Regions from separate parts of the Exiguobacterium sp. s39 genome, predicted to be linked through region 2. Evidence: riboswitches for the same ligand, from Rfam matches in the RefSeq annotation. Region 2 holds a riboswitch; each other region holds the start of a gene.

Region 1 (8,130 bases), on a different contig from region 2:
TATAATTCGGGTTGACGGCTAACCATGGTTTCCCACTCGTAAAGCCAGCTGCATGTGTACCGTCCCACTGCATCGGTGTGCGGGAGTTATCACGGGCGAGTAACTGCATCGATGAGAGTACGACCTCCGGGTCCTCTCCGCCAGCGACGCGCTCCGCGTATCGATTTCGAAAGGCGACGTCTTGATAGAGCGACGGATCCGAGAAGCGAATCCCCGTCATCCCGATCTCTTCTCCTTGATACACGTATGGAATGCCCGGTAACGTATGCAACATCAAACCGAGTAGTTTTGCGCTCTCGACGCGGTATCGTTCACTGCCGAAGCGCGTCACTTGTCGTGTATGATCATGGTTGTTGAGAAACTGTGAATTGACGCCTAGTGGGTATAAGACATCGTACCAGCGTTTCTGAATTTCCTTGAACCGTAAAAGATCCATCGCCTCCATATCGTCCGCGATCTCGAAGTGAAACAGCGTCCGAAGTTCTTCTCGATCTTCACTGACATATAACAGCCCGTCTTCTGGACCAACGAACGGAATCTCACCGACTGTGAATAACTCTTTCCCCGCAAGGACGTTCGCATGCATCTCCTGCAAGAAGTCATGTACGCCGGGCTGATTTCCAAGGTACGATAGATCAAACGGATTGGCGACATCCTCGAACGACCGTTTTTTGATCAAGTTGATGACATCCATCCGGAAGCCGTCGATCCCTTGAGCGATCCACCAGTTCATCATATCGTAGATCGCTTGCCTCACAGCTGGGTGCTCCCAGTTTAAGTCGGGCTGTTCTTTTGCGAAGGAATGAAAATAATACTGCCCGCGCTCTTCACTCCACGTCCATGGGCTTGGCGCAAAGTACGAGCGCCAGTTGTTCGGAGGCGTCTCTTTCGTGCCATCCTGCCAGATATACCAGTCATCCTTATCGTTGATCCGCTCCCGCGACTGACGGAACCAGTCATGCTGGTCACTCGTATGGTTCACGACTAAATCGAGAATGACCTTCAATCCACGGGCATGAGCGGACATGATCAACTCCTGGAGATCCCCCATCGTTCCCGCTTTTTCCATGATCTCGTAATAATCGGCAATATCATAGCCGTTATCGACGTCCGGGGAACGATAACACGGATTCAACCAAACGACATCGACACCAAGTGAAGCGATGTAATCGAGCTTGTCGATGACACCTCGCAAATCACCGATCCCATCTCCGTTCGAATCCTTAAAGCTACGCCAGTAGACTTGATAGACGACTGCCTCTTTCCAGTTAGCTCGCTTCATCTTCCCACTCCTCTCCCTACTCTTTATTCCCGCTCCACTTATCTGTACCTGTTTATCCGACAATTTTTTTGAATTTCGAAAAAGTTCTTTTCTTTTGACTGAATATTCGTTATCCTTGACGACAATACCACGAAGGAGGCATTCATCCATGAAACATTTCGCTCCATCCATCGCCATTGATCGGCTTCCTGCTCCCGTCTTCGCTGAGCTCGCAAACCGAATCGGTGCTGTAAAAGCTGCCGGACACGATGTCATCACACTTGGTCAAGGAACACCCGACCAGACGACGCCTGTACATATCCTCGATGCCTTAAAACAAGCCATCGACGAGCCAACGAACCTTCAATATCCACCGTTTCGTGGACATGATTTTCTAAAACAAGCCGTCGCTAGCTTTTACGCGACTGAGTTCGGTGTCACAATCGATCCAGCAACGGAAGTCGCGATTCTGCTCGGCAGTAAAGCCGGAATCGTCGCTTTACCGCAGACGATCGTCAACCCTGGAGAAGGAGTCATCGTTCCGGATCCAGGATACCCGGATTACCTGTCTGGTGCCGCACTCGCTGGCGCTTACCCGATCACGCTTCCGTTGCTCGAGAAAAACGGCTTCTTACCCGATTACGACTTACTTGATACGACGGACGTCGAGCGTGCCCGGATGTTGTTCCTCAACTACCCGAGTAATCCGACGGGTGCGACCGCGACGGCAGAAGCATTCGAACAGACAGTCGCTTTCGCCGATGCCCATGATATCTGTGTCGTCCATGACTTAGCATACGGCGGCATCAGTTTCGATGGTCCGACGCGAAGCTTCCTGCAGACGGAAGGGGCAAAAGACGTCGGGATCGAGCTATTCTCACTCTCAAAACGCTTCAACATGTCCGGCTTCCGGATTGCCTTCGCGATCGGAAATCCGTCCGTCATCTCAAGCATCGAAACATACCAAGAACATCTCTACGTCAGTGCCTTCACACCGATTCAGCATGCGGCGACCGTTGCCCTCACGAGTGACCAAACGTGCGTCCGCGAGTTAAGTAGCTTGTATGAAACGCGACGCGATGCGTTGTTCGCAAAACTCGATGCGATCGGTTGGAGTGGACCACGCCCGGGCGGTTCCTTCTTCGTCTGGCTTCCTGTTCCAGAAGGTTACACGTCCCAAAGCTTCACCGATCACCTGCTTGACGAAGCACACGTCGCCGTGACCCCTGGATCATTCTTCGGCGAATACGGTGAAGGCTACGTCCGGATTAGCTTGATTGCTGACGTCGAACGTCTCGAAGAAGCCGTCGATCGAATTGGAACGCTCAACCTGTTCCGGACACCTGTTGCGGAATAATTCTGAAAAAACATTTGACAGATGGGAATCATTTCCGTTAAAGTAAATCCCAACAGCATAACTACTTATCGAGAGCGACCGAGGGATTAGGCCCAACGACGTCCGGCAACCACCTGTAAGGAACGGTGCCACATCCTACAGAATGATTTTCATTCTGAGAGATAAGTTACGAAATCTTACACTTTCGTCGCTTTTTTCTGGTTGCTCTGCTACTAGGAAAAAGCGACTTTTTTTGTATGAGGAGATGAGCGGATGATTGAATTCAAACACATTACAAAACGGTTCGTTCGAGACCGGACCCCGATTTTTGCATTACGGGATGTCGATTTGACGATCCAAAAAGGAGAAATCTTCGGAATCATCGGTGAGTCTGGTGCCGGTAAAAGTACGTTGCTTCGCCTGATCAACGGGCTCGAGCATCCAACACAAGGAACCGTCAAGGTCGACGGTGTCTCGCTCGGCGGGATGTCAAAAGCAGATTTACGTCAACTTCGCTTGCGGACAGGAATGATCTTTCAGCATTTCCAATTGATCCAGTCACGCAACGTCGCGGATAACATCGCTTTTGCACTCAAGGCCGCTGGCGTCAAACGTGCAGATTTCCCGGAGCGAATTCGCGAACTCGTCTCGCTCGTCGGACTTGAAGGATTTGAGACGAACTTCCCGAGTCAATTAAGCGGTGGGCAGAAACAGCGCGTCGGGATTGCCCGGGCACTCGCAAACAATCCGACCGTCTTGTTATGTGATGAAGCGACATCCGCTCTTGATCCCGTTACGACACTACAGATTCTTGAACTGCTGAAGGATTTGAATGAACGACTCGGATTGACGATCGTCCTCATCACGCATGAGATTGATGTCGTCAAACAGATTTGCCATCGCGTCGCGGTCATGTCGCAAGGTGAAGTCGTCGAAGTCGCCTCAACCTATGACTTGTTCAGTCAAGCTAAGCATCCGGTGACGCAACATTATGTCGATACGGCATTACAAATCGAATTGCCGGAACGCATCTTACAGGCAACCCCAGGTAAGATCATCCGCTTGCAGTTCACAGGCGAGAAGACCGGTGAAAGTACGTTATCAGAAGCGATCCGCCGTTACGATATCTCAGTCAGCATCTTGCACGGCAAGGTCGACTACATTCAAGACGTCGCCTTCGGTGTCCTGATTGTCAGCTTGACGGGATCATCCGATCAAATCGCTCCTGCCCTTGACTGGCTCGCGACGGAACTTCACGCACTCGAGGTGATTCAGGATGTGGCTTGATCGTATTCAAACGATGTTACCGGAGCTCTTGAAGGCACTCGGCGAGACAGCATGGATGGTTGGTATTTCACTTGCTTTCGCATTGGTCGTCGGGATTCCGCTCGGAATTCTCTTGTTCGTCACCGACCGGGGATTATTTTTTCAAAACCTTGCCGTCCGCCGTGTTCTTGACTTCGTCGTCAACATCGTCCGGTCGCTACCGTTCATCATCTTGCTGGTTGCCCTCATTCCATTAACGAAGTTCTTACTCGACAATACGATCGGTCCGACGGCAGCGTCCGTCAGCCTTAGTGTCGCAGCGATTCCGTTTCTCGCGCGCCTTGTCGAAACATCACTCCGCGAGATTCCTCCTGGTTTGATTGAAGCAGCAGAAGCATGTGGGGCGAAACCCTTGCGGATCATCGTCAGTGTCCTCTTACCGGAAGCACTCCCTGGCATCATTCAGGGCATCACATTAACGACGATCAGCTTAATCGGCTTCTCAGCGATGGCTGGTATCGTCGGCGGCGGTGGTGTCGGTGACCTCGCGATCCGTTTCGGTTACTATCGCTACGATAATCTCATCATGATCGTGACGATCGTCGTGCTCATCGTCATCGTTCAAAGTATTCAAGCACTTGGCAATCAACTGGCGCGAAAAACAGATAAACGCTAATCATACATACAAAGGGAGAGTGGAATCATGAAAAAACGATATGCCTTTTTAGCAACAGCCTTACTTGGTGCAGGAGTCCTCGCGGGATGTGGAGACAGCAGTGCTGATGAAAAAGACAAGACGATCAAGATTGGTGCGACGAGTGGTCCGTATAGCGACATGGTCAAACAAGCGATCCAGCCGCAACTCGAAAAGAAAGGCTATAAAGTCGAAATCGTCGAGTTCAGCGATTACATCCAACCGAATATCGCCCTCGGTAGCGGGAACATCGACGCCAACTTGTTCCAACACTCGATCTATCTCAAGACGTTTTCTAAAGAAAAGAACCTCGATTTAAAAGGACTCATCACGGTTCCAACAGCACCGATGGGACTATACAGCAAGACAGCGAAGACACTTGACGACGTCAAGACAGGTGCTGAAGTCGCGACGCCGAATGATCCGACGAACCAAGCACGAGCACTGAACTTACTTGCGGAACAAGGCTGGATTGAACTGAAGCCGGATGTCGATCCACTAACCGTTTCAGAGAAAGATATCGTCAAGAATCCGAAGAAACTCGTCATTAAACCACTCGAGGCGGCTCAATTGCCACGCGCCGTCGAAAGTGTCGACATTTCAGCCGTTCCAGGGAACTTCGCACTTGCTGCGAAATTCGACTTACTTGATGCGTTAGCGCTTGAGACGATGGACGAACAATACCGTAACCTCGTCGCTGTCCAAACGAAAGATGCGGACAAACAAGTCGCAAAAGACTTAAAAGCAGCCGTCGAATCGGACGCTTTCAATACAGTCATCGAAAAATCATTCAAGGGCTTCAGTAAACCTGAATGGGCAAACTGATGTAAAAAACGACCGGAATTCAACGAGATCACCTCTCTTTGAATTCCGGTCGTTTTGTGTTAGAACCGATACCACATCAGTTCTTCATCATGATAGGTATCATCGATTTTCAGCGCCCGCGGTTCAATCGCGTATGATTCAAAACCAAGTGATCGATACAACGCTTTAGCAGCTTCATTCGTCCGGACGACCGAGAGATGGACTTGCTCAATCACAGGATGCTGCTTTAATGTACGTAATGCCTCTTGTACGAGTTGTCGTCCGACCTGTTGCTTTCGGGCGCTTGGCGCGACGTACATCGCAAATAGATTCGCTCGATGTCGCATCTTGAACGGCTCTAAGTTGACGATCGTGACGACACCGACGAGTTCATTTTCATGAAACGCACCGAACGTCATCGACTGTTCGCTTTCAAGACGAGTTGCGTACCGTTCGATGGGTCGATCTTTTTCTGCTTCGTAATCAGAACCGAATGCTTCCGGATGGTTTCGTAAGGCTTCTAACCGCAATGCTTTGTAACGAGTTGCATCTTCAACCGTCAATTGATGTATTTTCAACTGCTCCACCCCCTGCCTGTAGTATAGTACAAACCGCCCTACGAAAAAGAGGACGACATCGAGCGATATCGTCCTCTATTCTTCTATTTAAGGTGTTCGGAAATTAATCGTGAAGTACGGTGAATTATCTCGGAATGCTACACCGACATCCGCCTGCTTGAAGCTCTTTTGAAGGATGTTATCGCGGTGTCCTTTCGAGTTCATCAAGCCCCAATGCGCAGCAAACACGTTCGGATAGCCCATTGAGAGATTCTCACCGGCTCCCATGAACTTAATACCACCTTGTTCCATTCGATCGAACGGGTCACGCCCTTGTGGATCCGTATGCGAGAAGAAATTATTCTTCGCCATGTTTTCGCTGTGACCACGTGTGACCGGCTTCAGTGCCGTGTACGGTGCTAACGGATTCAACTTATAGTCGGCCCGTTCCCAGTTCATCAACCGAAGCATCAGTTTCTCATCTGTTGTTCGCAACGCATTCGATGCAGTACCGTAGAAGCCCTTTTTCTTCGCTTCGACGTCTTTTGGAATCGCAAGCGTTGCTTTGACCTTATTGCCGTCATGTTGATCGAAGAAATATGTCACGTAATTGCCTTTCTTCTCATAAACGGCGGCATGATCCAGATTCAACATGTAGTTCGTGTTGCCTTTACGGTAGGACTTCACTGCAGTCCACCCTTTTTTCTTCAAGGAAGATTCCGTATCCTTATTCAAGACCGCGCCTTGCGTCGTCACCCCGTTCTTGAAACGATACTTCCCGTAGTCCTTACCATCCTTCGTCAAGGCGACGAATTCCTCCGTTGATGTCCGTCTGACTTCCCAGTCGTATCCCGGATACTCACTGCTATATCGATCAATCAGCTTGCCGCCGCTTTTCGGGTAATCGGCTTCTGCTTGTTCCATTGGAATGTTTTCGTAGCCGAAAAAGGCTACTGCTGCTACTCCGATGATTAGCCATTTTTTCATGCCCTCGTTTCGCCTCCTTCTATTTCATTACCTTTATTTTAAAAGAAAATCATTCCTTCGAACAGTCATCGGCTCTCATTTGTCTAAATCACATCTTTCGTCCATAAATCCGACACATTTCATGAGAACGCTATCATTTAGACGTAATGCTTTTGTTTAGTCGATTCTTGAAAATATTTAGTACACATAATAAATGATTTTTCCCTTTTATTAAAATGTGTGAACATTCTTTTATTTCATTCTAAATGATTTTTGATTGCTCTCCGATTCTCGACTCGGTATCATTAGAATTCGTAAGCCAAACTTTCAATGCTTTTCCAAATAACATAATGATATGAAGGAGTTGACCTATGGTTTTACTGTATTTCATTTATGAATCCATTGCTTTTTTACCGATTCAACAATACTTATTTTCCGGCTGGATGATCCTTGTCGCGTTGACCGTATCGTTTAGCTTGGCTAATGCACATGAAGATGTCCGACTGAATCAACGGCTCGGTTTCGAGTTACTTGTTCCTGGATCGGGTATGCTACTTTCTAAGAAATTCATTCCTGGTCTTGCCATCATCCTTTTTTTAATCTTGATCCACTTCACGTATATGTTCCGCGTCATTCCTCTACCGATTGCTTTAATTTCGACGCTCTCCATCAGCACGCTCTCACTTCTTTCACTTTTAATTCCAGCACGCAAAAAAGCGGACCGCTAAGTCCGCTTTTTGATTTATTGATATTTTGTTGTTTCAGTTAGTTTATATTTGTTCGACAGTTCGAGCCAAATCGTTTTTCCTTTGATCGTCTTCACTTGAATGTATGGACGACCTTGTGAAACACGAAGTGCGAGCAATTCACCTTGTTGGTCGGCATGTGTTTCACTTGCTTTATCCCAGTTGCGTCCTAGTTTCCGTTCAATGAAGATATGTTTTCCTTTTTGAACAGCACGCCAGATGCCGACTTCTGCTTTTCCTTTGACAGGTACGACCGTCTCTGCACCTTGAATCGAGATGATCGCTGGATCATGGTCACTCGCGCTACCGTCTGCTTCCATATATTCTGAGTTGATGTTGACGATATCCGACGATGTATACGACTTCAAGTTGTTCGAAATCAAGATGTGGTCAAGCACTTGTGCGTTTCCGTTATAAACATACGAGTACCGCTCTGATTCCGGCAGATCGTCGACTGTGTTCCACAAGTTATCGCCTTTTAAGATATCAAGCGTCTTCGA
Region 2 (8,130 bases):
CGATCGGGAGATTCGCATGTTTTTATGTGTTGTGACTTGATCTCAATCGAATAGATGAACCATTCGTCTTCTGAAGTAAAGCGAGAGAACAATAATGAGAAGACCACAGTACAACATGATTGTCGTGATCGAAACGTGAAACGACAGTAGAAACGAGAGGAGCGCGTAAGATAATGGAATGAGACCATTTGACGCGGCATTCACGACACTCATGACACGTCCCATCGTCTGTTCCGCACACTGAGACTGGATGAACGTAATGAAGCGAATATTGATGATCGAAGAAAGGACACCAAGTGATAACAGGATGATCAGGTACAACAAGATCTGCTGCGCTTGACTAAGCAGGAAGAGAAGCAGACCTAAGGCGCCAATTAATCGGACCGATGAGGTAAGCCCATTTACTTTCGTTTGCGTAAAACCACTCCAGAGCGCCCCTCCGAGCATTCCCATTTGATAAGCACCTTGCATATAACTTAAATCCATCGCATCTCCTTGGAGCACATCATGAACGAGTAAGGGGATTCCGAGTAAGAGTGGTCCAAAGAAAAAGAAATTGACACAGATGACAAGAAAAAGTGTCTGCTTGAGTTGCTGAAAGTGAAAAACGTAATGCAGCCCTTCTTTTAGTTCAAAGAGAGCTGAATGCTGAAGCAATCGCTTGATCTTAGATTCACGAATACCATACGTGAAAAGGAGCGTCAGACAGAGTGTCCCGAAAATTACGAGAAAGACGTGCGAGTAAGAAGAATAGCTGAGAATGACTCCACCAAGAATCGGACCTGAAAAGAGGGCGATTTGATTAGATGTCTGAATCAGTGAATTGGCTTTAGTGAGTTGTTCTTTCGGAACGAGCGTAGGAAGTAAGGAAGCATTCGCCGGCGAAAAGAATGCATCCACACTACCGAATAGAAAGGCGAATCCTAAAATCGTCAGCAATGTAAGCTGATCGGTATGAAGTAATGCGAGAATACAGAGAATGAAACTGATTCGTAAAGCGCTCGAGATGCGCATGATCGTCGAACGTTTATAGCGATCGGATAAGACGCCACCGAATAACATGAGAAAAATACGGGGTAACAAGGTGGCCATGAGGACGAATCCAAGATATGACGCCTGGTTTAGCGTATGGATGACATACCATTGTTCAACAAACAGATAGGTTGATAGGGAGAGGGCAGAGCACATACCGGACCCCCATAAAAATAAAAAAGATCGATTTTTAAACAGCGATTGTTGCGTATCCATTTCAATAGGCAGCATGTGGCACCTCCGGTTTAGACGTCGTCATTCTCAAATAGTGGTTCATCAATTGCAAAGGCAGTCGTCATGATATAGAAGTGTTTTTTATCTTTTTTGTCTAGTGAAGGGGACCGTGTGAACTCGTCTAATAGAGCACGATATTTTGTAGCAAACTGCCGAAAATCGGCTTCAGACATCGCCAGTTCCTTTTGAAGTGATAAGCTCATCCAGTCCTCGATGTTCGAAGATGAAGGAGAAAAAGTAGCTGTCGGAGCCGTAAGAACGCGTGTCTTTGCCCGGTCTAGTACCTCAAGATACGACTGCCGGGTCGCTTCATTCGTCTCGACGAAGTTCAGTAGATGATCGGCAGGAATGTATCCTCGAGCAATCGCTTGATAGTATTTCAATAGATTGCCGCCCTGTTCTTCCGTACGGACGAGACGAATCAAGTCATGCTTTTCAAGTTCCCGTACGTGATAGAGGACCTTCGCGCGGGATAACGTCAGCAAGTGGGCTAACTGATGTACCGTGTGTGGTTTTTCGACGAGAAACATGAGGATTTTTGTTCGTAACGGATCACTGATCACTTTTAACTGTTCATAGTTCTCTAACATGTGAATCGCTTTTTGTTCCATGCAATGATCTCCTTTTTAACCGGTTAATTTTTATTAACCGTAAAACAAAAGGCTTCTTTTGTAAACGATTACAAATTTATGTAAGGGTGTTGGTAAAGAAGACATCATTTTTTTACATACAAAAAAACTGATTCCACGACATCTCGATCATCCTCCACTTTTTACTGAAAGTAGGGTAAGAACGAGATGTTTGAAATCAGTTTCAGCTACTGTATATGGTTCGAAGTGATTAGACCGTCGTCGTATCTTTCCATTCCTGCTCGATGAAAGCATCGCGACCAGAAGCAGCACGATCTTTTTTATAGTGTTCTGGATTTTTCTTATGGAAGTCTTGATGGTACTCTTCCGCCGGATAAAATTCAGAAGCGGCATCGATCCGCGTCACGATCGGTTGTTTGAAACGATTGCTTGCAGCAAGGGCGTCACGGGAAGCGATCGCTGCTTCGTGCTGTGCATCCGTATGATAGAAGATCGCTGGTGCGTACTGCGTGCCGCGATCTTGGAATTGACCTTCTGCATCCGTCGGATCCGTTTGTGGCCAGTAGAGTTCGAGCAGACGCTCGTACGGGAACAGGCTCGGATCAAACGTGATTTGGACGACTTCGAGATGTCCCGTCGTTCCTGTTTTGACTTGCTCGTATGTCGGATTGTCGACGTGTCCGCCCATGTAACCTGATACGATTCCCTCGATTCCTGGTAATTCTTCAAACGGTGTCACCATGCACCAAAAACATCCACCTGCAAATGTTGCTTTTTCCATCTGTCTCTTCCTCTCCGTGGGAAATCCCCATTGTATGTCTGACAGCGAGAAAACGAAAACGACTCCTTCGCTTGGTTGCAAAAGGAGTCGCCGCTTTTTATCAACCAAAGCTTTCGCTTTGCTGGTCGTAGCACCTTGCTATGCGCAGGTTGCTGGGACGTCATCGATCCAGATCTCTCGGTCCACTCTTGATAAGGGTATATGAAGTTGATGTCATTCGTTATCATTGTTGTGATGATACCATTCACACAGAAATAAAGTCAATCCTTAGGTTTTAAGGCACGTAAAACCGTCGCTCCAAGTGTCTTCGCACCAATCAACAACGCCTGTTCGTTGATTTCGTACTGCGGATGATGCTGTGGATAGTTGACGCGACCGTCCGTATATCCGGAGCCAGTGAAGAAATAACTTCCCGGGACATGTGTTAGATAATGCGCGAAGTCATCCGCAGCCATCATTGGTGTGAGTGCCCGGACGGATGCTTCCGGTAAGAAAGAAGCGGCTTCCTGAACAAGTTTTGTCTCGTCCGGATGATTCCAGAGCGCCGGGTAACCCGTCGTGAAGTCGATTGAATAGGTAGCACCGATGCCGGCACATGTCGTTTTGGCGACAAGATCGACTTCTTGCCGGAGCTGATGCCGCAATGTCTCATTGAACGTCCGAATTTCACCGACGATGCGTGCTTCACCCGTGACGATGTTCGGTGCCGTTCCCGCATGGAAGGATCCGATTGCGAGAACAGCCGGCTCGAACGGATCGACCCGTCGACTGACGAGATGCTGTAAGTTACAGACGAGCTGCGCTCCAGCGACGAGCGCATCTTTTGTTTTGTGCGGTGCTTGCGCATGTCCACCTTGACCATGAACGATGATTTCGAATTCGTCGATTGCACATAATGTATGTCCTTCCCGAAACCCAATCGTACCGACTGGTAAATCATTTTCGAGATGTGTCGCAAAAATCGCATCGACATCTTCGAGGACGTCGGCTTCGATCATTTGGATGGCTCCGCCAGGAAAGACCTCTTCTCCATGCTGATGGATGATTCGAATCGTTCCTTGCAATTGATCGCGTAACGGATAGAGTGTAGCAGCCAGGGCCATCACCATCGCCGTATGTCCATCGTGTCCACATGCATGCATGACACCGGGATGGATCGACCGGAAGGCAAGCGTCGTCTCTTCTTGAAGTGGTAAAGCATCGAAATCTGCACGGACCGCAATCGTCGGACCAGGCTGTTTGCCTTCGATCGTCGCGACGACACCACGACCTCCGACGGCTGTTTGATAAGGGATGCCCTGCTCCGCGTAAAAGTTTGCAATTCGTTCTGGTGTGCGGACTTCCTGGAAAGAGAGTTCCGGATGTCGATGAAAATCACGACGTAACGCGATCATCGTCGGTTCGAATTGTTCAAGTGCTTCAAAAAGTTGAGTTTGCATCTTCAAGCTCCTTTGACGTGTGTCTTTTCGTGAAAATGGGTACAGATACAGGTAATCACGAAAGGGGATAATGAAACATGGGAGAAATCGTCGTCAACGCTGTACTTACAATCAAAGCAGGACTTGCGGATCAAGTCTTCCCGATTCTACAAACGGTCTATCATGCCTCACAAAAAGAAGAAGGGTGCTTACGTTATTCCTTACATCAATCGATCGAGGATGAGCATCAATTCATGCTGTATGAAGTGTATCGGGATGAAGAGGCACTTGAAGCGCATATCGCATCCGATCACTATAAAGCCTACCGTGAACAGATCGAGTTATACTTGATGGATCGACAAGTAACGAAATACGTCGAGATGACATTTTAACGTATTGCGATAAGAAGAGACGAACCCGTCGATTTCGACGGATTCGTCTTTTTTTGTCTTACATCGATTTAAATCCGAGGAAATGCTCTTGCCAACGCGGTTCATAAATCGAGTTGATTTGAAGTTGTGAACCGCCCGCATGGATGAAGTGTTCGCTATCGAGCATGATCCCGATATGCGATGGACCATCCGTGTAGGTATTCTGGAAGAAGACGATATCCGAGCGTTTACCACTCGAGATACTCGTCCGGCGATTCGTAAAGAAAGCACCGTACCAGTAGCCACGAACGTTCGTCCGACCACCGTATTTTCCAGCCTTGTTCGTCGCATAGTGAATCAAACCGGAACAGTCAAAACCACCGTTCACGGCATCTTGCGAACCCCATGTGTATGGTGTGCCGATATGTTGAACGGCTGCTTGGATCAGCTTTTCACCACGCGTATTATTCTTTTTAACGACCCGTTTATCGGACGTGATCGTCACAGCGGAGACCGGAAGATAAACGGGTGTCCAGCCTGACTGGATGACATAGAAGTTTCCGACTCGATGACGCGGATAAACGCGTTTGCCTTGTTCAACGAGTCCGCTACCTTTGGGACTAGTTGGACTTGCGAAGAACGACGTCGTCTGTTTGACCGTATAGATTTTCGTCCGGTCGATCGCTTTTTGTGTCAGTCCCATATCGGGTTTGCTCGTGCTGATATAAGGGTTGAGGACGTAACCGGTTTGACCATTTGCCAGGCGAACTTGCCAAAAGTCATCATCAATTGATTTTAGACCAATTAATTTCGTCCCTTTCTTCAAATAGGCAGCTGGGCGACTGTAAGCCACGTCGGCAGAGAAGAGGGGAGTCTGGTCCAGATGGACATAAAATGTCGTGCCTTTTTTTGCTTTTGCCGTCGGCTTGTTCAGTCCGATACGACTCGAATCGACGAAACCAAAGGTGTTTTTATATTTGACGCGTGTATAATAACCGCTTTTTCCGTAGATCGAAATCGAGGTCCCTTTTTTGAATGTACCGATTTTTTTACCCGAGAGTTTTGCCTGCGAACGAATGACGACATCGTCTTCCGTCACGTAGCGTTGACCAGTGACGTCATACAGATCCGGCTTTTTCGTGACGAGATCCGTCGTCTTGACGTAACCGTAGACCGATCCTTTTTTCAAGCGTGTGTAACTGCCGCTTGTGCCGTAAATCGTTAGCTTGTCAGCTCGTTTGACGGAATACATGATTTTGCTCTTCGTCGACGCAGATGTGTAGACGGACAAGTTGCGTTTCGCGTAACGTGTCCCGGTTGATGCATAGACTTTTCCAGTACCGAGATCAGCTGTCTTGACGTAAGCGTGAACTCCACGGAAGATGATCCGGCTATAGGCACCGCTTGTGCCATATACCGTCAGCAGCGTATTCGTTTGGTGTTGCTTTAAGACAGGACTTGAAGATTTGGCATCCGAATAGATTGGCGTAGCACGCTGAACATAGAGGCGTGCAGTCTTCGGATAGTATTTTAACGCGTCGAGATGTACCGTCAGCACATAGGTATACTCGTCGTTTCGTTTGATTCGTGTAAATGACCCCTCGATGCCGTACGTTTGAAGCGAAGTATTCACAGGAATCGATTGTACGACTTTTCCTTTTGTAGTCGCAGTAGCATAGACCGTCGTCTGCTGTTGGACGTAACGTAGCCCGGTTTCCGGATGGTTCACGACCGGCGCATCAGCTAAATCAGCCGTCAATACGAAGGCGTAACCCGTCTTAGTCGTAACACGCGTAAAAGTACCGATCGTACCGAACGTTTCGAATGCTTGATTTTGAGTGACAGCTGTCTTCGCGCTCGTCGTCTTCGGTTCAACGAAAAGAGAAGTCGTTCGTTTGGCATAACGCAGTCCTGTTTCCGGATAATTTTCGACCTGCGCATCAGCTAAATCAGCCGTCAATACGAAGGCGTAACCCGTTTTAGTGGCCACGCGTGTAAAAGTACCCGTCGTACCGAACGTTTCGAATGCTTGATTTTGAGTGACAGCTGACTTCGCGCTCGTCGTCTTCGGTTCAACGAAAAGAGAAGTCGCTCGTTTGGCATAACGCGTTCCAACTAATTTTGGAAGTTGCTCGAGTTGTGTCGTAGAGACGTAGACGTATTGCTCGTTCCATTTCAGACGTGTGAACGTGTCGAAAGTGCCGTATGTATCGATTCGCTGATAGGCGGGAAGTGTCGTCACGACGGTGGAATCAAATGGTGAAGCAACTAATGAGAGTGGACTTTTCGACGTCAGTGTTGCTTGTTTTTGAAAGACAGGTGCTGTTTGCGTTAACGCGTTGGTTGCGACATAAGCAGCGCCTTCTTGCCAACTGACACGGGTAAAGTCACCGTCCGTGCCGAGTGTCTTGAATGCCGTTCCTGCTGGTAGTTGTTGGATGACCGTTGCGGAATCAGCCGTTTGTAGCAACGCAGCATCCTCTTTCAAATAAGCCGTTCCGATCGTCTCGGTGACTGTTTGTGTTTCTGCCGTCGGTTGAGCAGGTGGCGATTCAGCGAAAGCGGGTGCGGGTAAAACCGAGCTCAACATTAACGTTGCGGCAAGTCCAGCAACATGAGCAGTCCATTTTTTCATCAAGAGGTTCACTCCAATTCTTAAAATTTGTCATTATGAATAGTGTAGCATGCGCTTGTTTAAAAATTGATAAAAATCAAAAAAATAGGAGATTGTCCATAAAAAAACGGTATGCCTCGGCATACCGTTTGAAGTCATATGTTAGTTATCTTCTTCGTGATCCACTTGCCATTCCCAGTCAAGCATGCCGTAAATCAAGGAATCGCGCCAGTGGTCTTCGAGATAGACCGTCTCGCGAAGCTGTCCTTCCTTCGTCATGCCGACCTTTTGCAACACGCGTTCGGAAGCGACGTTCCGTGGGTCACACGTTGCCGTGATGCGGTGTAGTTCTAGTTTTTCGAAACCGAATTGGAGAAGGAAAGAGGCGATTGACGTCGCGTATCCGTTCCCCCATTCATCAGGCGAGAGGACGTATCCGATTTCGGCGATTTTATTATCAACGTCTGTGATGACGAGTTCACCGGCACCGATGACGACGTCACTTGGAAACGTCACGGCAAAGACATAACGACGTCTTGGTGTCTCGAGTTCACTTTCAAGCGCATCGTGTAGGAATTGTTTCGTATCCGTTTCGGTATTCGGTCCCCATGATTGGAATTGACTGACGATGGGTTGTGAGGCATAGGCGTGAACCGCTTCTACATCTTCTGGTGTAAAACGACGAATCCGAAGTTGATCATTGATTTTATAACGCATGCAGCATCCTCCTCTTTCAGATGAAGTCACTTTGATTCTATTTGACAGATGGGGAACGGATTCCTGTTTGACACGGGAAAAAGGGCGTGCTAGGGTGGTTGTATCGAATGGAATAGGGAGTATCCTCTAGGGTTCCGTACGGCTGGACCGAGGGAGGAACATGGACGTTTGTCCATGCAACGGAGGGATAAAAGCCCGGGAGTAAAGCGAATCGTCTCGCTTACTCCCGGGCTTTTTCATTTGAATTTACCTATCAGGAGGCAATTACTATGGCAAAGTATTGGATTGGCATCATCGTCGCAGCGTGTTTTGAAGTCGGCTGGGTCATTGGATTAAAACATGCGGCAACACCACTTGAGTGGACTGCAACGAT
Region 3 (8,130 bases), on a different contig from region 2:
TTCCCGAAGCCAGGAACGATGAACGTTTTCCCCTTCATATAGCCGCGGTAGGCGATGCGCGCAACCGTCGGAGCATCCATGACACCAGGTCGCAAGAACAAGCGTGACTGTTCAAGATTTGCTGCCGATTCGAAACCGGTATGTGTCGCACCTGGGCAGACAACGCTGACTTGAATCCCGTCTTCTGCGAGCTCTTCTGTCAAGCCTTCCGAGAAATGAAGGACATAGGCTTTCGTCGCGTAATAGACACTCAGCCATGGTCCGCCTTCAAATGCAGCCGTTGACGCGAGATGGACGATACGTCCTTTGATTCCGCGTGCCTTCATACGTGAGGCATAGACCTTCGTCACATGCGTCAATGCCTCGATGTTTAAAGCAATCATTCGAGACTCGTCTTCAAACGAGGTCTCAAGGAAGGAACCGAAAACGCCGATTCCAGCATTGTTGATGACGCAGTCGACCGGAATGTGTTCCGTTGCCCGAAACAGTGCCAGACGATGCGTCCGCTTCGTTAAGTCATACGGAAAGACGGTTGCCGTTCCCCCGAGTCGCTCGACATGGAACTTCGTTTCGAAGAGTGCTGTCGCATCGCGTCCGACGAGCAGGACGTGATCCCCTTGTCGTGCATGCAGATAAGCGAATTCACGACCAAGACCTCTTGAAGCACCTGTGATTAAGACATGCATCCTATTTCCTCCTTATGAATGAGATGAAAAAAAGCGATCGAGCCAATGCTCAACCGCTTTGAGATGATGAATTATAGGTAAGATCCTGCGCCGACAAGGCGTGAACCCCAGTACCCTGATTTGAAGCTTGAGTATTTAACGCCACCTGTTTCTGAGTTGACCATGCTTGACTTGCTTGTTGCGATCCCAACGTGCTGAATGCCGCTACCGTGTGAGAAGAAGACAAGATCTCCTGGTTGTACTTTTGAAACACTGACTTTCTTAGAAGAAGAATATTGTGAAGAAGACGTACGTGGCAATGTTTTACCAGCCGCTTTCTTGTACACGTAGCTTGTGAAACCAGAGCAGTCGAATCCACGAGTCGTCGTTCCGCCCCATACATAAGGTGTACCTTTATGTTTTGCTGCTTCGCTCAGGATTTTCGTCCGTTTAGAAGAAGAGCTCGTTGATTTTTTAGCGCTAGAAGATGATTTGTATGTCTTTGTGTACTGTGAGTAGACATAGCGTGTTTTACCGCCGTATGAGATTTTTGTCCAGCTGCCTGATTTGCCTTTGTATGTAAAGACTTGACCAGCGTTGACTTTCCCGACGATGCTTGCTTTCGTAGAAGGTGCTGTCCGAACACGAAGACCGTTGTCCGTGATCTTGACTTTCGTGACTGTCGCTGCTTCAACTTTACCTGTACCCACTGATGTAAAACCTGAAACCACTAAGGCTGCCGTCGCGATCGATGCTAGAAAACGTTTCATGTTAAGAATTCCTCCGTTTAAATGTAGTGTGTTGCGTCCGTAAGTTATATGATGAAATCATTAAGTGTGTGATTAAGCAGTCTACCTTACAACTGTGTAAGAATTTTGTCTGCAGGAATATCTTAGCACGAGCACACTTGAAAACGTTTTTTCAGTTAGAAGACAAAACAGATGCTTTTGTAACATAACTGAAATAATATCCTTGAATATTACAAAGTAAGAAACGCAGAGGATTGTTGACGACGAATTAAAAAAAATATGATACCTTTAGTTCACGAATAAAATTACATACCTCCTGATGTATGTATGGAAGTATGCTGAATGCAGTTGAATTTATAAAGAATAGGTGAAGAACATGCCAACAACTGATAAAAAAGATAAACCAGAACGCTCCTATACACTGGCTCAATTGAGCCAACTGACATTAAAAGAACTCTATGAAATCGCAAAGACGAAGAATGTCCCACAATACCGGGAAGCCCGTAAACGCGAGTTGATGTTCAAGATTTTAAAAGCACAGGCTGAATCGACTGGTCTTTATTTCCTCGAAGGGGTACTCGAAGTCATCCCTGGCAATCCACAAATGCAAAACGATGGTGGCTTTGGCTTCCTTCGTCCTATCAATTATTCCCAATCCTCTGAAGATATTTATATCGCAGCATCTCAAATCCGACGCTTTAATCTACGTAATGGTGATGTCGTCACAGGTAAAGTCCGTCCGCCGAAGGAAAACGAACGGTTCCAAGGATTACTTAGCGTGGAAGCCGTCAACGGTGAAGCACCGGATACAGCCCGTAACCGTCTATTCTTCCCGGCACTGACACCGATCTATCCGGATCGTCTAATGCGACTTGAGACAGAACCACGCCATCTATCCGTTCGTGTCATGGATATGATCGCACCGGTTGGGTTTGGTCAACGTGGTTTGATCGTCGCACCACCAAAAGCAGGGAAGACATCACTCCTCAAAGAAATCGCAAATTCGATTCAGGAGAATCATCCGGATGTCGAACTGATCATTCTCTTGATTGATGAGCGACCTGAGGAAGTAACAGATATTGAGCGCTCGGTTCCGGGAGCAGACGTTGTCAGCTCGACGTTTGACGAAACACCAGACAACCACGTCCGGATTTCTGAGCTTGTCCTCGAGCGGGCGATGCGACTCGTCGAACACAAGAAGGATGTCGTCATCTTGATGGATTCGATCACACGTCTAACACGGGCCTATAACTTAACGGTACCGCAAAGCGGTCGGACGCTCTCAGGGGGGATCGACCCGGCTGCGTTCCATAAGCCAAAACGATTCTTTGGGGCAGCGCGAAACATCGAACACGGTGGTAGTTTGACGATTCTTGCGACAGCTCTCGTTGAGACAGGATCGCGCATGGATGACGTCATCTATGAGGAATTCAAAGGGACGGGCAACATGGAGTTGCATCTTGATCGTAAGCTGTCAGAGCGTCGGATCTTCCCAGCGATCGACATTCGGAAGTCCGGTACACGGAAGGAAGAACTGTTGCTTCCGAAAGAGCAACTCGATGCGCTTTGGACGATTCGCCGGACGATGAATGAGTCGAACGAGTTCGTCGATACGTTCCTGCGTAAGATTCGCGATACGAAAAATAATGAAGAATTTTTCGTTGAACTCGAGAAAGAAAAGAAGAAGACGGTCCGACGCGCACCGGCTAAACCGCGTACCGTCAAGAAGGAAACGACGACGGAAAAATAACTATTGCGACGCGTAAAAAAATCGTTTAGTATAGGAAGGTAACTTACTCTGGCTCAGCAAATGAACCAGGGCGGAAGGAGAGAAATCAACCATGAAACAAGGAATTCACCCTAACTACAACAAAGTAGTATTTATGGATTCAACGACTGAGTACAAATTCTTAAGCGGTTCTACTCGTTCTTCGAACGAAACGATCACTTGGGAAGATGGTAACGAGTACCCACTCATCCGTGTGGATGTGTCTTCAGACTCGCACCCATTCTACACAGGTCGTCAAAAGTTCAATGCGGCAGATGGTCGTGTCGATCGCTTCAACAAAAAATACGGCCGCAAGTAATCACTTGTTGGTTCTTAAAAAAACAGCCTGCCTCCATTATGGAAGCAGGCTGTTTTTGTATAGACTGAATTGTGAACGATACGCGAGATACGTCTTCAAGACGAAGGAGAAGGCGATTCCACCGGCAATCCCGATTAAATACGGCATGACTTCCGGATGTGCCAAGATATAGTCCATGACTTTGTGGAACGAGAGATGACGACCGACGAAGTAGCCGGCGCCTAAGAACACGCTGATCCAAATCAACGCACCTGTATACGCATAACTCGCAAACACGCGAAACGGCATTTTCGAGACACCTGCAAAAAAGGCGGAGAGTTGGCGGAGACCAGGTATGTAGTAACCGATGATCAAGACCGATTTCCCGTAACGACGAAATCCGGCTTCAGCGGAAAGAATATGTTTTTCTGAGATACGCATTTTCGGTCCGACGCGGTGTAATAGTGGCATACCGAGTTTTAATCCGAGTAAATAGCTGATCGTCATCCCGATACAACTGCCGGCGTAAGCGGCGAGAATCGTACCGACGAGTGGTAGATTGCCTTGATGCATCCAAAAACCGGACAGGACGAGCAGGGTCTCATCAGGAACCGGCAATCCCACGATACCACCTGCGAGAAGGACGGAGAGACCAAGGGCACCATATTGGTGCAGGATGTCATGTAAGAGATGATGAATCGGGGACACCTTCTTTCGTGAGAGTCTTCTTCTTCAGTGTACAGGAAATAGGGGACGGTTGGAATGAAAGGACAAAAATTCTAGGTAAAGAAAAAATGAATTTTGATTTCCGGAAGTCAACCCTTTTTCTCGATACCGTTTCGGGCTATACTCGTTAAAGTGACTATTTTTAGAGGACGGTGTCGGACGATGATGCATGTAATAAATCAGTACGGCTGGATCGAAGTAATTTGTGGCAGTATGTTTTCCGGGAAATCGGAAGAGTTGATTCGTCGTGTCAGACGGGCGCAGTACGGCAAACTGCCCGTTCAAGTATTCAAGCCGGCAATCGACGACCGGTACCATGAAGAGCATGTCGTCTCTCATATCGGCAACTCCGTCGTGGCGATTCCGATGGCGACGAGTCGTGATCTCTACGCAGCAGTAGCGGAGGAAACACAAATCGTTGGAATCGATGAAGTTCAATTCTTTGATGATGAGATCGTACAAGTCATCGAAGCACTCGCACAAGACGGAAAACGTGTCATTTGTGCGGGTCTTGATCAAGATTTCCGGGCAGAGCCATTCGGCAAGATGCCGGAATTACTGGCGCGCGCAGAATTCGTGACGAAGCTGCAAGCCATCTGTCTTTCATGTGGTGATCCGGCTTCCCGAACACAACGGTTGATTGATGGAAAACCAGCGAACTACGATGATCCGATCATTCTAGTCGGCGCTTCAGAATCGTATGAGCCACGGTGCCGCCATTGCCATGAGGTGCCTGGAAAACCGAAGCCGCTCCAATCGGTGCAGCACCAAGAAAATTAAAAAAGACGAACCGGTCGCGGTCGTCCTTTGATGTAACAGCTATTCGCTTCTAAGTGAATAGCTGTTTTTTTATTATCCCGTTTCCTGTGAGAACCGGCTTGAGCGTTCGATAAAACGGATCGTCTCACGAACGATCAAATCCTGATCATGATCGAGGGTCGCGACGTGGTACGAGTTCAGTAAACAGTAGCTTCGTTTATCATTCGTTCCGATGTGCTGATGCAGATAATCCGAGCTCGACGGCGGAACGACGTGATCGGTCGCCGAGTAGAGAATTAATGTCGGCAGAAGGATCGATCCGAGGCGTCCTTTCGTCTCATCCATCAGACGGACGAGTTCGAACGCACAACGACTTGGAACGAGGTCATAGATGATTTCGAAAGCAGACCGTTTGATGTCCGGTGCGCCTTCTGGTAAATACTCTGGACCGTCCTCGAACGAAAGTGCTTCATAGGATGGAACGGAGAGTGCGGCATTGATCGTAATGATGCCGGCGAACGGAATGCCGTCAGCGGCGAGTGACAGTGCAAGCGTCGCACCCATCGATTGACCGATGACGAAGACTTGATCGCATGTTTCTTGTAAACGTTCATAGCCGTCTTTCAGGCTTTGCTTCCAACATCGAGCAGTCGATTGTTCAAACTCGCGGACGTTCGTTCCATGTCCACGTAAGCGCGGGGCATAGACGGTAAAACCTTCAGCAGCGAATGCTTCACCGACGTCGCGGACACTTTGCGGAGTGGCATTAAAACCATGACAGATTAGAATGCCGATCGATCCCCCTTGAAAATAAAACGCTTCAGCACCAGTCAATACAGGATAGTTCATCATTACTATTTTTCCTCCATTCATGAAAAAAACTCGTCGACGTCACTGCTTGGACGCCCACGAGTTTTTCACCGTATCATCCAAAGCCGCGCTTTGCTGGTCGGAGCACCTTACAGATTGCAGGTTGCCGTGAAGTCATAGAGCCAGGTCTCTCGTTCACTCTTGATAAATATCATATTGGAATTGTCGGAATAATCATTGAAACGATGGTAGCACGACCAAAAATGACTTGTCAAATCTTTCTTGACGAATCATGATCCGTTGAGTAAGCTAACTCATAACTTGTTCATCCATCGATATGCGACAAATGGATTATTTTTGCAAAGTTGGTTGACTTTTAAAGTTTCGACCCGTAATGTAAAAATTAGTTTTACGACATAAGCAACAACGCAACAACACACATACGAATTTCATACCGCAATACTTATCCAGAGAGGTGGAGGGACTGGCCCTACGAAACCTCGGCAACAGACTCATTATGAGCACTGTGCCAATTCCATCAGACAGATGTCTGAGAGATGAGTGGAGTGGATTCTGCCACTGTGCGGATCCAGGTCTCTTCTTGTTTCTCAAGAAGGGACCTTTTTTGTTGAATGAAGGGGGAAAACGGAATGATCGCATTTCATCAAGTCAAAAAAACGTACGTCACGAAAGATCAGACGATCGCAGCGCTCGACGGTGTCGACCTGACGATCGAAAAAGGCGAAATCTTTGGTGTCATCGGCTTTAGCGGTGCCGGAAAAAGTTCACTGCTCCGCTGTGTCAATCTATTAGAACGACCGACGTCAGGAACGGTGACGGTCGATGGAGAAGATTTAACGCAACTGTCTCCAAAAAAATTGCGCCATGCAAAACAACGGATCGGGATGATTTTTCAGCACTTCAATCTATTGAATGCGAACACGGTCTTTACGAATGTCGCGAAACCACTCGTTCTCGCAGGCGTCAAGAAAGACGAAATTCGCCGCCGGGTGACGGAGTTACTCGAATTCGTCGATCTCGCTGACAAGGCGGATCATTATCCGGATCAATTGTCGGGTGGGCAGAAACAGCGCGTTGGTATCGCCCGGGCACTCGCGACGCAACCTTCCGTCCTCTTATGTGACGAAGCGACGTCAGCACTCGATCCCCAAACGACCCATCATATTCTCCAGTTATTAAAACGTATCAATGCGGAGTACGGGATCACGATTCTCTTGATCACCCACGAGATGGGCGTCATTCGTGAAATTTGTGACCGGGTCGCCGTCATCGAAGCTGGAAAGTTGATCGAGTCAGGAACGGTCTTCGACGTCTTTTCGAATCCAAAGACCGAGACAGCGAAAAACTTCGTTCGCTCCGTCATGCACGACGAGATTCCAGCATCGATTCGCCAGTTGATCGAGTCCCGGAATGCGAATCCGATCTATAAGATTCATTTCCTCGGACATCACACCGGGCAGCCGCTCTTGTCACAAGTCGCGAAACGCTTTGACGTCGATGTCAACATCTTGCACGGTAGCATCACGGAGTTGCAGGAGACACCGTTTGGCACTCTGCTCGTTGAACTGATCGGTGAGCCGGCTGAAGTAAAACGAGCGTTACACTACATCGATCAGGCACAGGTGACGGTCGAGGAGGTACTTGCCCATGCTAGTTAACTACAGTGATATCTGGACAGCATTTTTACAGACGATGACGATGGTATCCGTTTCGCTCTTATTCTCGACATTGATCGGTTTACCACTCGGGATCCTGCTTGTAGTCACGCGAAAAGGCGCATTGCTTGAAAATGTCCCGCTGTTCACGTTCTTCAACAGTATCGTCAATATTTTCCGCTCGATTCCGTTCATCATCTTACTCGTCGCGATCATCCCGTTGACACGGTTGATCGTCCAGACGTCGATCGGAACCGAAGCCGCAATCGTCCCGCTCGTCTTTTACGCTGCACCGTACATGGCGCGTCTGATCGAGAGTTCTTTACTCGAAGTCGATAAAGGCGTTCTTGAAGCAGCAGAAGCGATGGGCGCAACACCGTTTCAAACGATTTTCCGCTTCCTCCTACCGGAAGCACTCGGTTCACTCATCCTGAACTTAACGATCGCGACGGTCGGCTTGATCGGGGCGTCAGCGATGGCAGGTGCGATTGGAGGCGGTGGTCTCGGTGACTTAGCGATCACCTATGGTTATCAACGATTCGACACGAAAGTCATGATCATCACGGTCGGGATTCTCGTCATCTTAGTCCAAGGCTTACAGACGACAGGCAACATCGTCGCACGAAAAATTAGAAGACATTAATCAAGGGAGCGATTCAGCCATGAAAAAAGCAGTAGC
Region 4 (8,130 bases), on a different contig from region 2:
CGTCCGCGGTGCAAGTTGTTTTTCTGTGAGTGGCAAGGCGGGTTCGGTCCATCGAAGCAATGCACCATAATTGTTCCAGATACTCGCTCCCGCTGCTGCCGTCGTCAATAACGCAGCTCCCCCCATTAGCCATGCAGTTTCACGTTTCACTTGATCACCTCCAAAAGACGTGCCAGTTTCTTCACTTTATTATCCTTCTACCCCGTTTTAAAAGAAGTCGAACGTCTCGGTATTCGTACTTGACGCTTCACCAGCGTTCCGCTATAGTGAGAAAGTCCAAATCGGAATAATTACGTTTTAATAATGGAGGTATCATATAATGAAAAAAATCATTCCTGCTTTAACAGTCGCTTTCGCAAGTGCAAGTGTTCTCGCTGCTTGCGGTTCGAATACCGATTCATCGACTTCAGATAAAACCCAGACAGAAGTCTATGCATCAACGTTCGCGACGGCTGCTATTGCCCGCGAAATCGGAGGGGATCAAGTCAACGTCAAGATGATCGTCCCACCTGGAGCAGACCCCCACTCTTACGAGCCGACGTCAAAACAACTCACCGAGATTGCTAAGGGCGACTTGTTCCTCTTAACCGGTACGACGCTCGAGCCGTATTCGAAAAAAATCCAGGAGAGTCTAAAAGGCACGGATGTCCGCTTCGTCGAGACGAGTAAGGACGTCAACTTGCTAGAATCGGATGCTACACTTCATGCACATGAAGAAGAAGGGCATACAGAAGACGAACACGCTCACGAAGAAGAAGGGCATGATGATCATACAACGGACGAACATGCGCATGAAGAAGAGGGGCATGACCACGGAAAATACGATCCACACGTCTGGCTCGACCCTGTCAACGCAAAAGCAATGGCACGTTCGATCACAAGCGCTTTATCAAAAGAAGCTCCAAAAGACAAAGCAACGTTCGAAAAAAACTTGAAAACGTTCGATCAGCAAGCTGATGAATTGGACGAACAATTTAAACAAGCCGTCGCTGATGGATCGAAAAAAGAACTTCTCGTTACGCATGCCGCTTATGGTTACCTCGCAGAACGATATGGTTTCACACAACTGCCGATTGCGGGAATTTCTCCTTCCGATGAACCGTCACAAAAGCAACTGGCCGCTTTAGTGAAAGAAGCACGGATGCATGATTTGAAATACGTCGCGTTCGAAGAGACGGTCTCACCGAAGGTCGCACGTGTCATCCAAAAAGAAATCGGAGCTGAATCCGTGACGATTCATAATCTAGAGTCGGTCACGAAAGCGCAACAAAACAGCTCGTATTTCAAGTTGATGGAAGAAAACGTCCAAACATTGAAAAAGGCACTTCAGTAAAGTACAGTTGACACGCGTTACTCAATGCGGTACGGTAAGAAACGTGTTTTACAACAATTGAATGACTTCTTTTTATCGCGAGAAACGGAGGGACTGGCCCAATGATGTTTCGGCAGCGGACGATTTGATTCGTACTGTGCCAAATCCAGCAAGCGAAAGCTTGAGAGATAAGAAGAGCGTCTTTATTTCATAAAGACCTCCTTCTTTCTTGCGAAGGGGTCTTTTTTTGTATCTTTGAGAAACGAGGTGTCAACAATGAATGAAACGATCACGCCTAACAAATGGGCACTGCTTCCCCTCGTCGTATTCCTAGTTCTCTTCATCGGAGCCGGGATCTTCTATGACGACTTTTACAAATTTCCGATCCTTATCGCCGCACTGATCGCTTTGATTTTTGCTGCAATCACGACGAAAGGATCCATCAATCAAACGGTCGAACGAATCGCAACGGGTGCCGGAAATCCTGATATCATGATCATGGTCTTCATCTTCTTACTAGCCGGTACGTTTTCTGGAACAGCAGAAGCAATCGGCGCCATCGATGCGACCGTTAATGCTGCTTTGACGTTCCTACCTCCGTCGCTCCTCATGAGTGGTCTGTTCATCATCGCTGCCTTCATCTCAATGGCAATGGGGACATCGACTGGAACGATTGCTGCACTCGCGCCAATCGCCTTCGGTATTCATGAAGCGACAGGCATCAACGTTGCGATCGCAGCGGCTGCTGTCGTTGGTGGATCGATGTTCGGCGATAACTTGTCGTTCATCTCGGATACGACGATTGCCGCCGTCCGGACCCAAAAAACGAACATGCGCGATAAATTCCGGACGAACTTCATGATCGTCCTACCGGCTGCTATTTTGACGGTCATCCTACTCGCATTCGTTTCTGGTTCTGGTGACGTCGTCGAAGCAAAAGCATTTGAATTCTACAAGTTGATTCCATATCTCGCTGTCATCGTCCTTGCACTATTTGGCGTCAATGTCATTCTTGTCTTAATTGGTGGTACGTTACTCACCGGCATCATCGGTATGATTGATGGTAGTTTCGGCTTGAGTGGCTTCGTCCTCTCGATGTCTGAAGGAATGATGGGCATGGCGGAGATCTCCATTTTGACGCTCCTCATGGGTGGTCTCGTCAGCTTGATTACGTTCAACGGTGGAATCGCCTTCTTAAAAGAGACGCTGACACGCAAGATTTCACAGCGTCGTGGTGCCGAATTCAGTATGGCGGCACTCGTTAGTGCAACGAATCTCGCGACTGCAAACAATACGATCTCGATTCTCGTCGCTGGACCACTGGCAGCTGAAATCGCCGATACGTATGAAGTCGATCGAAAAAAATCGGCGAGTATCCTTGATATCTTCTCTTGTGGTATTCAAGGCATCATTCCGTATGGAGCACAACTATTGATCGCAGCAGAATTGACGAAAACGGCTTCACCGGAACTGATTCCGTATCTGTTCTATCCGTTCCTCCTCTTCGTCTGTGGATCAATTGCCATCTTCTTCGGCTTACCACGCATGAAGAAGACAGCGACGAAGCAAGAAAAAATTTCTTCGTAACCATAAAACAGGTCCAATCGCGTCGACGATTGGACCTGTTTTATTATTTATTCTGCTTCGCTTGTCGTTCTAAGATTAAGTAAGCGATTGCCGGAAGCGGGAACTGAACGAGTCCAGCGCCTCCCCACACCCATGGATTACGTCCTGACTTTCGCGCACTAAGAAACAGACCCACTGCCTGCGTTACTAACAAGGCGCCAATGCTAAGCCAAGTACATTTGGATAGCTTTTTATTCTTTTGAGCCATCTTTTCTCCCCCTCTTTTAACACACGATTAAATCTCACGATTCTTTTCTATTTTACCTTATTTCATTCCTCCATGAGCATGGAAACGGACGTCTTCGTTCGTTCATGCTAAACTAAACGAGCAAATCTAAACTACGTTTTATGAGGAGGAGTAACACATGCAATACGCAAAACTTTCAAACGGTATTACGATTCCCCAAATCGGATTCGGTGTCTGGCAAGTAGATGAAGAGACAGAAGCACCTGCTGCTGTCGCTGAAGCATTACGTGTCGGCTATCGTCATATCGATACGGCTGCTGTCTACAAAAACGAGCGCGGTGTCGCAAAAGGAATCAAGGAAAGCGGCGTGAAACGTGAGGATCTCTTCTTAACGTCAAAAGTCTGGAACGATGATATTCGTGCCGGTCGGACGAAGGAAGCATTCGCAGAATCGCTCGAACGTCTCGAAACAGATTATCTTGACCTCTATCTCATCCACTGGCCGGTCGAAGGCTATATCGAAGCGTGGAAAGCAATGGTTGAACTGTATGAAGCAGGCAAGATCAAAGCGATCGGTGTCTCGAACTTCAAAGAACATCACCTCGATACATTGGCAGAAGAGGGCTTGATGGCACCAATGATCAACCAAGTCGAGTTGCATCCACAATTACCGCAACACGAACTGCACGAATACTTGCAAGATCACAACATTCAAGTCGAAGCATGGAGCCCACTCATGCAAGGGAAATTCCTCGAAATCAACGATTTCAAGGAAATCGCAGAGAAACACGGCAAGACACCTTCACAAGTCGTCTTACGTTGGCATCTCGACAACGGCATCGTCGCTCTTCCAAAATCCGTTACACCAGCACGCATTGCGGAAAACTTCGACGTCTTTGATTTCCAACTCGATGCTGATGATCTTGAGAAAATTGATCGTATCGCAACGGATGTCCGCCTCGGACCGGATCCGGACGAAATCGATTTTTAATCTGGCGATTCACATAAAAGATGAGGCTGACTCAAAAGTCCGTTTCCACAAAGAGAAGGGTGGCAGAACGATGATCTGCCACCCTATCTCGTAACAAAAAGAATGACGCGTTTCACGCAACTCCTACAGGAAAAAGCGCATCTTTGCGCTGTAAGACAAACAAGACCCGTTTTCCTGCTTGAATAAAGCAGGAAAATTGGCTTGTGTCTCGTCTGAGTAAAGGGCGTGAAAAGACGCGGCATTCTTTTTTGAGTCAGCCTCTTGATTCATCTGAACGACGAGAGACCCGTTTCCAGTCTACGACTCGGAAGCGGGTCTCTTTTTTATGCTTTAAGCTGTTCAGACATAATAAATTAAAATCGTATCTTCCGCTTCTTCTGCCTTTTGAAAATAGGCACGTAAATCGGCGAACTGTTCCCAGATATCCTCGAATTCGCCCGGTGTTCCGGCTTCATCATGAATCGAAGCGAGTGCCCGTTGATCAAAATTCCGCATCACCTCAGCCGAGATGATGAGGAGTGGCAAGGGCAGAATACCGACAATCGCCGCTTTCTCCTCATTGACGATCAACTCTTCGCCAACGATCGCTCGTCCCAGGTTGTAATGTGTGTCTTGATCAATATAGATATCGATTTGATTCATCAAATGATAGATGGCGTTCGTCTGTTCGAGGGCGAACAATTGTTCATGATCGGGTTGTGTCTCATGAATGAATAAAATCCAATCCATGATGATGTGGGGATCGTTTCCGAACGACTCCCAGACCGCATCCGTGACGCGGACGAAATGTACGTTTTCCATTCTCCCCCTCCCTTCTGTACTCTGTATTCCCTTTTTAAATTCGTTCTATACAAAAAAAGAGCCAGATTTCTCTGACTCCCTTTTCCTTAAATTGCTTTTTCGTCTTTTTCTGATTCTTGCCATGCTTCAAGCGTATCTTTCCCTGGCAAGTTCGGAATCGAGTCCGTATAGAATCGTGGCTCTTTTCCAGCTTTTCGTTGCCCGACATAATCTTCGAGCGCTAGTTTCGCGATTTTCGAGAGACGGAAGATCGCATACAAGTTAACGATCGCCATCAGTCCCATAAAGATATCTGCTAATGCCCACACGAGGTTCGCCGATTCAACGAGTGAACCGAAGACGATCATGACGAGAACGAGTACACGATACGCCATCAAGACTTGTTTATTTTCACGGATGAAGTTGATATTCGATTCACCGTAGTAGTAGTTTCCGACGACAGAACTAAAAGCAAAGAGGAAAATCGCGACGACCATGAATCCTGTCGCGAGTGATCCCACTTGTGATGCGAGCGCACCTTGCGCTAAGTCGATCCCAGCTACCGGTTGACCACTAGCATCCTTTGTTGCCACTCCACTGACGAGAACGATCATCGCTGTCGCCGAACAGACCATCAACGTATCAACGAAGACCGCAAACGATTGAATCAACCCTTGTTTGACCGGGTGAGAGACTTCCGCTGTTGCCGCCGCGTTCGGCGCTGAACCCATACCGGCTTCGTTCGAGAACAAACCACGACGAATCCCGTTCAAAAGTGCTGCACCTACTGCACCACCTGCGAGTGTCTTGAATTCGAATAGACCTTCTTGGAAGATCAATTTAAAAATACTTGGCAGTACTTCAAGATTCGTAGCCATGATGTAGAGTGCGATCAGAATATAACCACCGGCCATGATCGGTACGAGGAACGACGCGACGGTTGCGATACTACGGACGCCACCAAAGATGACAAGTGCCGTCAGCACGACTAGTCCGACCGTAATCCATGTCTTATCAAAGCCGTATTGATTTTGAAGTGAAAGCGAGATCGTATTCGATTGAACGGAATTGAAGACAAATCCGAATGAGATCGTAATCAAGATACTAAATAAAATCCCTAACCAACGTTGACCGAGTGCTTTTTCCATGTAATAGGCAGGGCCCCCACGCCATGCCTTATCGTCCCGTACCTTGTAGATCTGCGCGAGTGTACTCTCGACGAATGCCGATGCCGAACCGATCAAGGCGATCAACCACATCCAGAAGACCGCTCCTGGTCCACCGAGTGCGATCGCTGTCGCGACACCCGCGATATTACCAGTACCGACACGTGCTGCCGTACTGATCGCAAATGCTTGGAATGGCGACACGCCGTCTTTCCCTTTATCCGTTCCTTGGAACAGTAAGCGTAACATCTCCGGTATCATCCGGAATTGAACGAACCGCATCCGGAATGTAAAATAAATGCCTAATCCGATGAGTAAGATGATCAGTACGTTTGTCCATAACATATCACTGATTCTACTGACTACATCCATTACCTGCTTCTCCATCCGATTCCCTCCACTTCCACCACATAGTTTCTCTTTTTAGATGTAAACTTTTTTCACATGTGAATTATCATACGCAATTTTTTTTGAAAAATCAAACTCATCTATACCTCAGACGACAAAAAACGTGTCAAACCTCACATCAGATGTCAGGTTTGACACGTTCATTTAAACAGGTTTTTAGATTAGATGAACAGATTCAGATTGGCACCATCCGTTGCACCAAGGTAACTGGCGACGCCACCATAATCGATATCATCCAGTAATTCCTCTTTCTTGATGCCCATGATATCCATCGACATCGTGCAGGCGATCATTCGGACACCAGCAGCTTGTGCTTTTGCCATCATCGTCTCGAGTGCATCGACTTGTTTGTCCTTCATGACTTTTTTCATCATTTTTTGACCGGCGCCTGCCATGTTCATGTTCGAGAGCGGCAGCTCCCCGGCATGTTTCGGCATCATCATGCCCATCATCCGTTCGATTCCTGCTTTCTCAACTGCCGGTGCGTCTGGTTTTCGAATGATGTTCAAGCCCCAGAACGTAAAGAACATCGTCACTTGTTTTCCCATCGCTTGTGCACCTTGCGCAATGACGAAAGAAGCAAGTGCTTTATCAAGATCACCACTGAAGACGACCATCGTCGCATCATCTGCCGGATTGACTTGAACCGGCGCTGCAGCTGGTGTCTCCCCTTGCCCTTTTTCAAGCAAGACCTCGACGACCCCTTGATTCATTTCCGCTGAATGGACCGTGTGACCTAGTTTTTTCGCCCATGCTTGAACGTCTGGCAAGAATCCTGGATCTGACGCCTTGACGAAAATTTGCTCGCCGTCCGTCATCTGATCGATTTTTGTTTTCAGCTCTAAGATTGGACCTGGGCACTGTAAACCGCACGTATCGAGCAGTGCCACTTGTTCTGGTGCAGCCTTCGTTTTTGGCTCACGTTTCGTTACCGTCACAGCAGTCTCCTCCTTCGCTTGGCTTCGCGCTTCTTGATCACGATGCACGACCGACCATGTTTTGTAGCCACCGCTTAAGTTTTTCACATCATAACCGTGTTGTTGCAACAGTTGACTTGCAACATATCCACGTAATCCGACTTGGCATGTCACATAGATCGTTTGATCCTTCGGCAGATCATCCAACTTCTCACGTAACGTCGGTAACGAGATATTGACTGATCCCGGAATCGCGCCTAACTCGTTTTCCGATGGTTCACGGACATCGAGTAATAAGCCGCCATTGGCGACGATCGCATCGATTTCGTGCCAATGAACGTTCGCACTGTCACCAAGCACGATGTTCGACGCAATATATCCTGCCATGTTGACCGGATCCTTCGCTGAACTATATGGCGGTGCATATGATAGTTCAAGATCTGGTAGATCAAGCACTGTCAATCCACCTTTAATCGCTGTCGCGAGGACATCGATTCGTTTCTCGACACCTGTCATGCCGATTGCCTGCGCTCCGTAGATCGTTCCTTCGATTGGATCAAACAGTAGCTTCATCGAAATCGGACTCGCCCCTGGGTAGTACCCCGCATGCGATCCCGGGTGGAGATGCACCGCTTCGTAACGAAGACCGAGCTGATGTAACCGTTTTTCATTGTTACCGGTCGAAGCGACCGTCAAGTCGAAGACTTTTGCGACCGCTGTTCCGAGCGTGCCGCTGTACCGGA

The links. A riboswitch is a leader RNA that binds a small molecule or an ion and turns the genes downstream of it on or off. The one in region 2 is predicted to bind S-adenosylmethionine.
Region 1: linked by a shared signal. The riboswitch ahead of KNQ11_RS10205 (methionine ABC transporter ATP-binding protein) and the one ahead of msrA (peptide-methionine (S)-S-oxide reductase MsrA) in region 2 are both predicted to bind S-adenosylmethionine.
Region 3: linked by a shared signal. The riboswitch ahead of KNQ11_RS11080 (methionine ABC transporter ATP-binding protein) and the one ahead of msrA (peptide-methionine (S)-S-oxide reductase MsrA) in region 2 are both predicted to bind S-adenosylmethionine.
Region 4: linked by a shared signal. The riboswitch ahead of KNQ11_RS13295 (Na+/H+ antiporter NhaC family protein) and the one ahead of msrA (peptide-methionine (S)-S-oxide reductase MsrA) in region 2 are both predicted to bind S-adenosylmethionine.

What each region holds. Positions count from the first base shown of each region.
Region 1 is NZ_JACSNA010000001.1:1,953,053-1,961,182, forward strand. It holds gene KNQ11_RS10195 (alpha-glucosidase) at 1-1,282, opposite strand, end outside; gene KNQ11_RS10200 (aminotransferase class I/II-fold pyridoxal phosphate-dependent enzyme) at 1,431-2,618, shown strand; SAM riboswitch class I at 2,681-2,786, shown strand; gene KNQ11_RS10205 (methionine ABC transporter ATP-binding protein) at 2,871-3,884, shown strand; gene KNQ11_RS10210 (methionine ABC transporter permease) at 3,874-4,539, shown strand; gene KNQ11_RS10215 (MetQ/NlpA family ABC transporter substrate-binding protein) at 4,567-5,382, shown strand; gene KNQ11_RS10220 (GNAT family N-acetyltransferase) at 5,442-5,939, opposite strand; gene KNQ11_RS10225 (CAP domain-containing protein) at 6,027-6,905, opposite strand; gene KNQ11_RS10230 (hypothetical protein) at 7,256-7,612, shown strand; gene KNQ11_RS10235 (chitobiase/beta-hexosaminidase C-terminal domain-containing protein) at 7,627-8,130, opposite strand, start outside.
Region 2 is NZ_JACSNA010000002.1:278,289-286,418, forward strand. It holds gene KNQ11_RS12900 (MFS transporter) at 43-1,263, opposite strand; gene KNQ11_RS12905 (winged helix-turn-helix domain-containing protein) at 1,278-1,877, opposite strand; gene msrA (peptide-methionine (S)-S-oxide reductase MsrA) at 2,107-2,637, opposite strand; SAM riboswitch class I at 2,732-2,835, opposite strand; gene KNQ11_RS12915 (M20 metallopeptidase family protein) at 2,898-4,076, opposite strand; gene KNQ11_RS12920 (putative quinol monooxygenase) at 4,154-4,447, shown strand; gene KNQ11_RS12925 (C40 family peptidase) at 4,506-7,061, opposite strand; gene KNQ11_RS12930 (GNAT family N-acetyltransferase) at 7,203-7,757, opposite strand; gene KNQ11_RS12935 (DMT family transporter) at 8,027-8,130, shown strand, end outside.
Region 3 is NZ_JACSNA010000001.1:2,145,094-2,153,223, reverse strand. It holds gene KNQ11_RS11115 (SDR family NAD(P)-dependent oxidoreductase) at 1-686, opposite strand, end outside; gene KNQ11_RS11110 (C40 family peptidase) at 758-1,435, opposite strand; gene rho (transcription termination factor Rho) at 1,791-3,164, shown strand; gene KNQ11_RS11100 (type B 50S ribosomal protein L31) at 3,256-3,501, shown strand; gene KNQ11_RS11095 (DedA family protein) at 3,538-4,188, opposite strand; gene KNQ11_RS11090 (thymidine kinase) at 4,372-4,986, shown strand; gene KNQ11_RS11085 (alpha/beta hydrolase) at 5,059-5,817, opposite strand; SAM riboswitch class I at 5,885-5,986, opposite strand; SAM riboswitch class I at 6,236-6,339, shown strand; gene KNQ11_RS11080 (methionine ABC transporter ATP-binding protein) at 6,426-7,454, shown strand; gene KNQ11_RS11075 (methionine ABC transporter permease) at 7,444-8,094, shown strand; gene KNQ11_RS11070 (MetQ/NlpA family ABC transporter substrate-binding protein) at 8,114-8,130, shown strand, end outside.
Region 4 is NZ_JACSNA010000003.1:14,355-22,484, forward strand. It holds gene KNQ11_RS13285 (alpha/beta hydrolase) at 1-150, opposite strand, end outside; gene KNQ11_RS13290 (metal ABC transporter solute-binding protein, Zn/Mn family) at 320-1,333, shown strand; SAM riboswitch class I at 1,403-1,507, shown strand; gene KNQ11_RS13295 (Na+/H+ antiporter NhaC family protein) at 1,589-2,899, shown strand; gene KNQ11_RS13300 (hypothetical protein) at 2,943-3,146, opposite strand; gene KNQ11_RS13305 (aldo/keto reductase) at 3,304-4,116, shown strand; gene KNQ11_RS13310 (hypothetical protein) at 4,456-4,917, opposite strand; gene KNQ11_RS13315 (alanine/glycine:cation symporter family protein) at 5,004-6,449, opposite strand; gene KNQ11_RS13320 (CoA-disulfide reductase) at 6,632-8,130, opposite strand, start outside.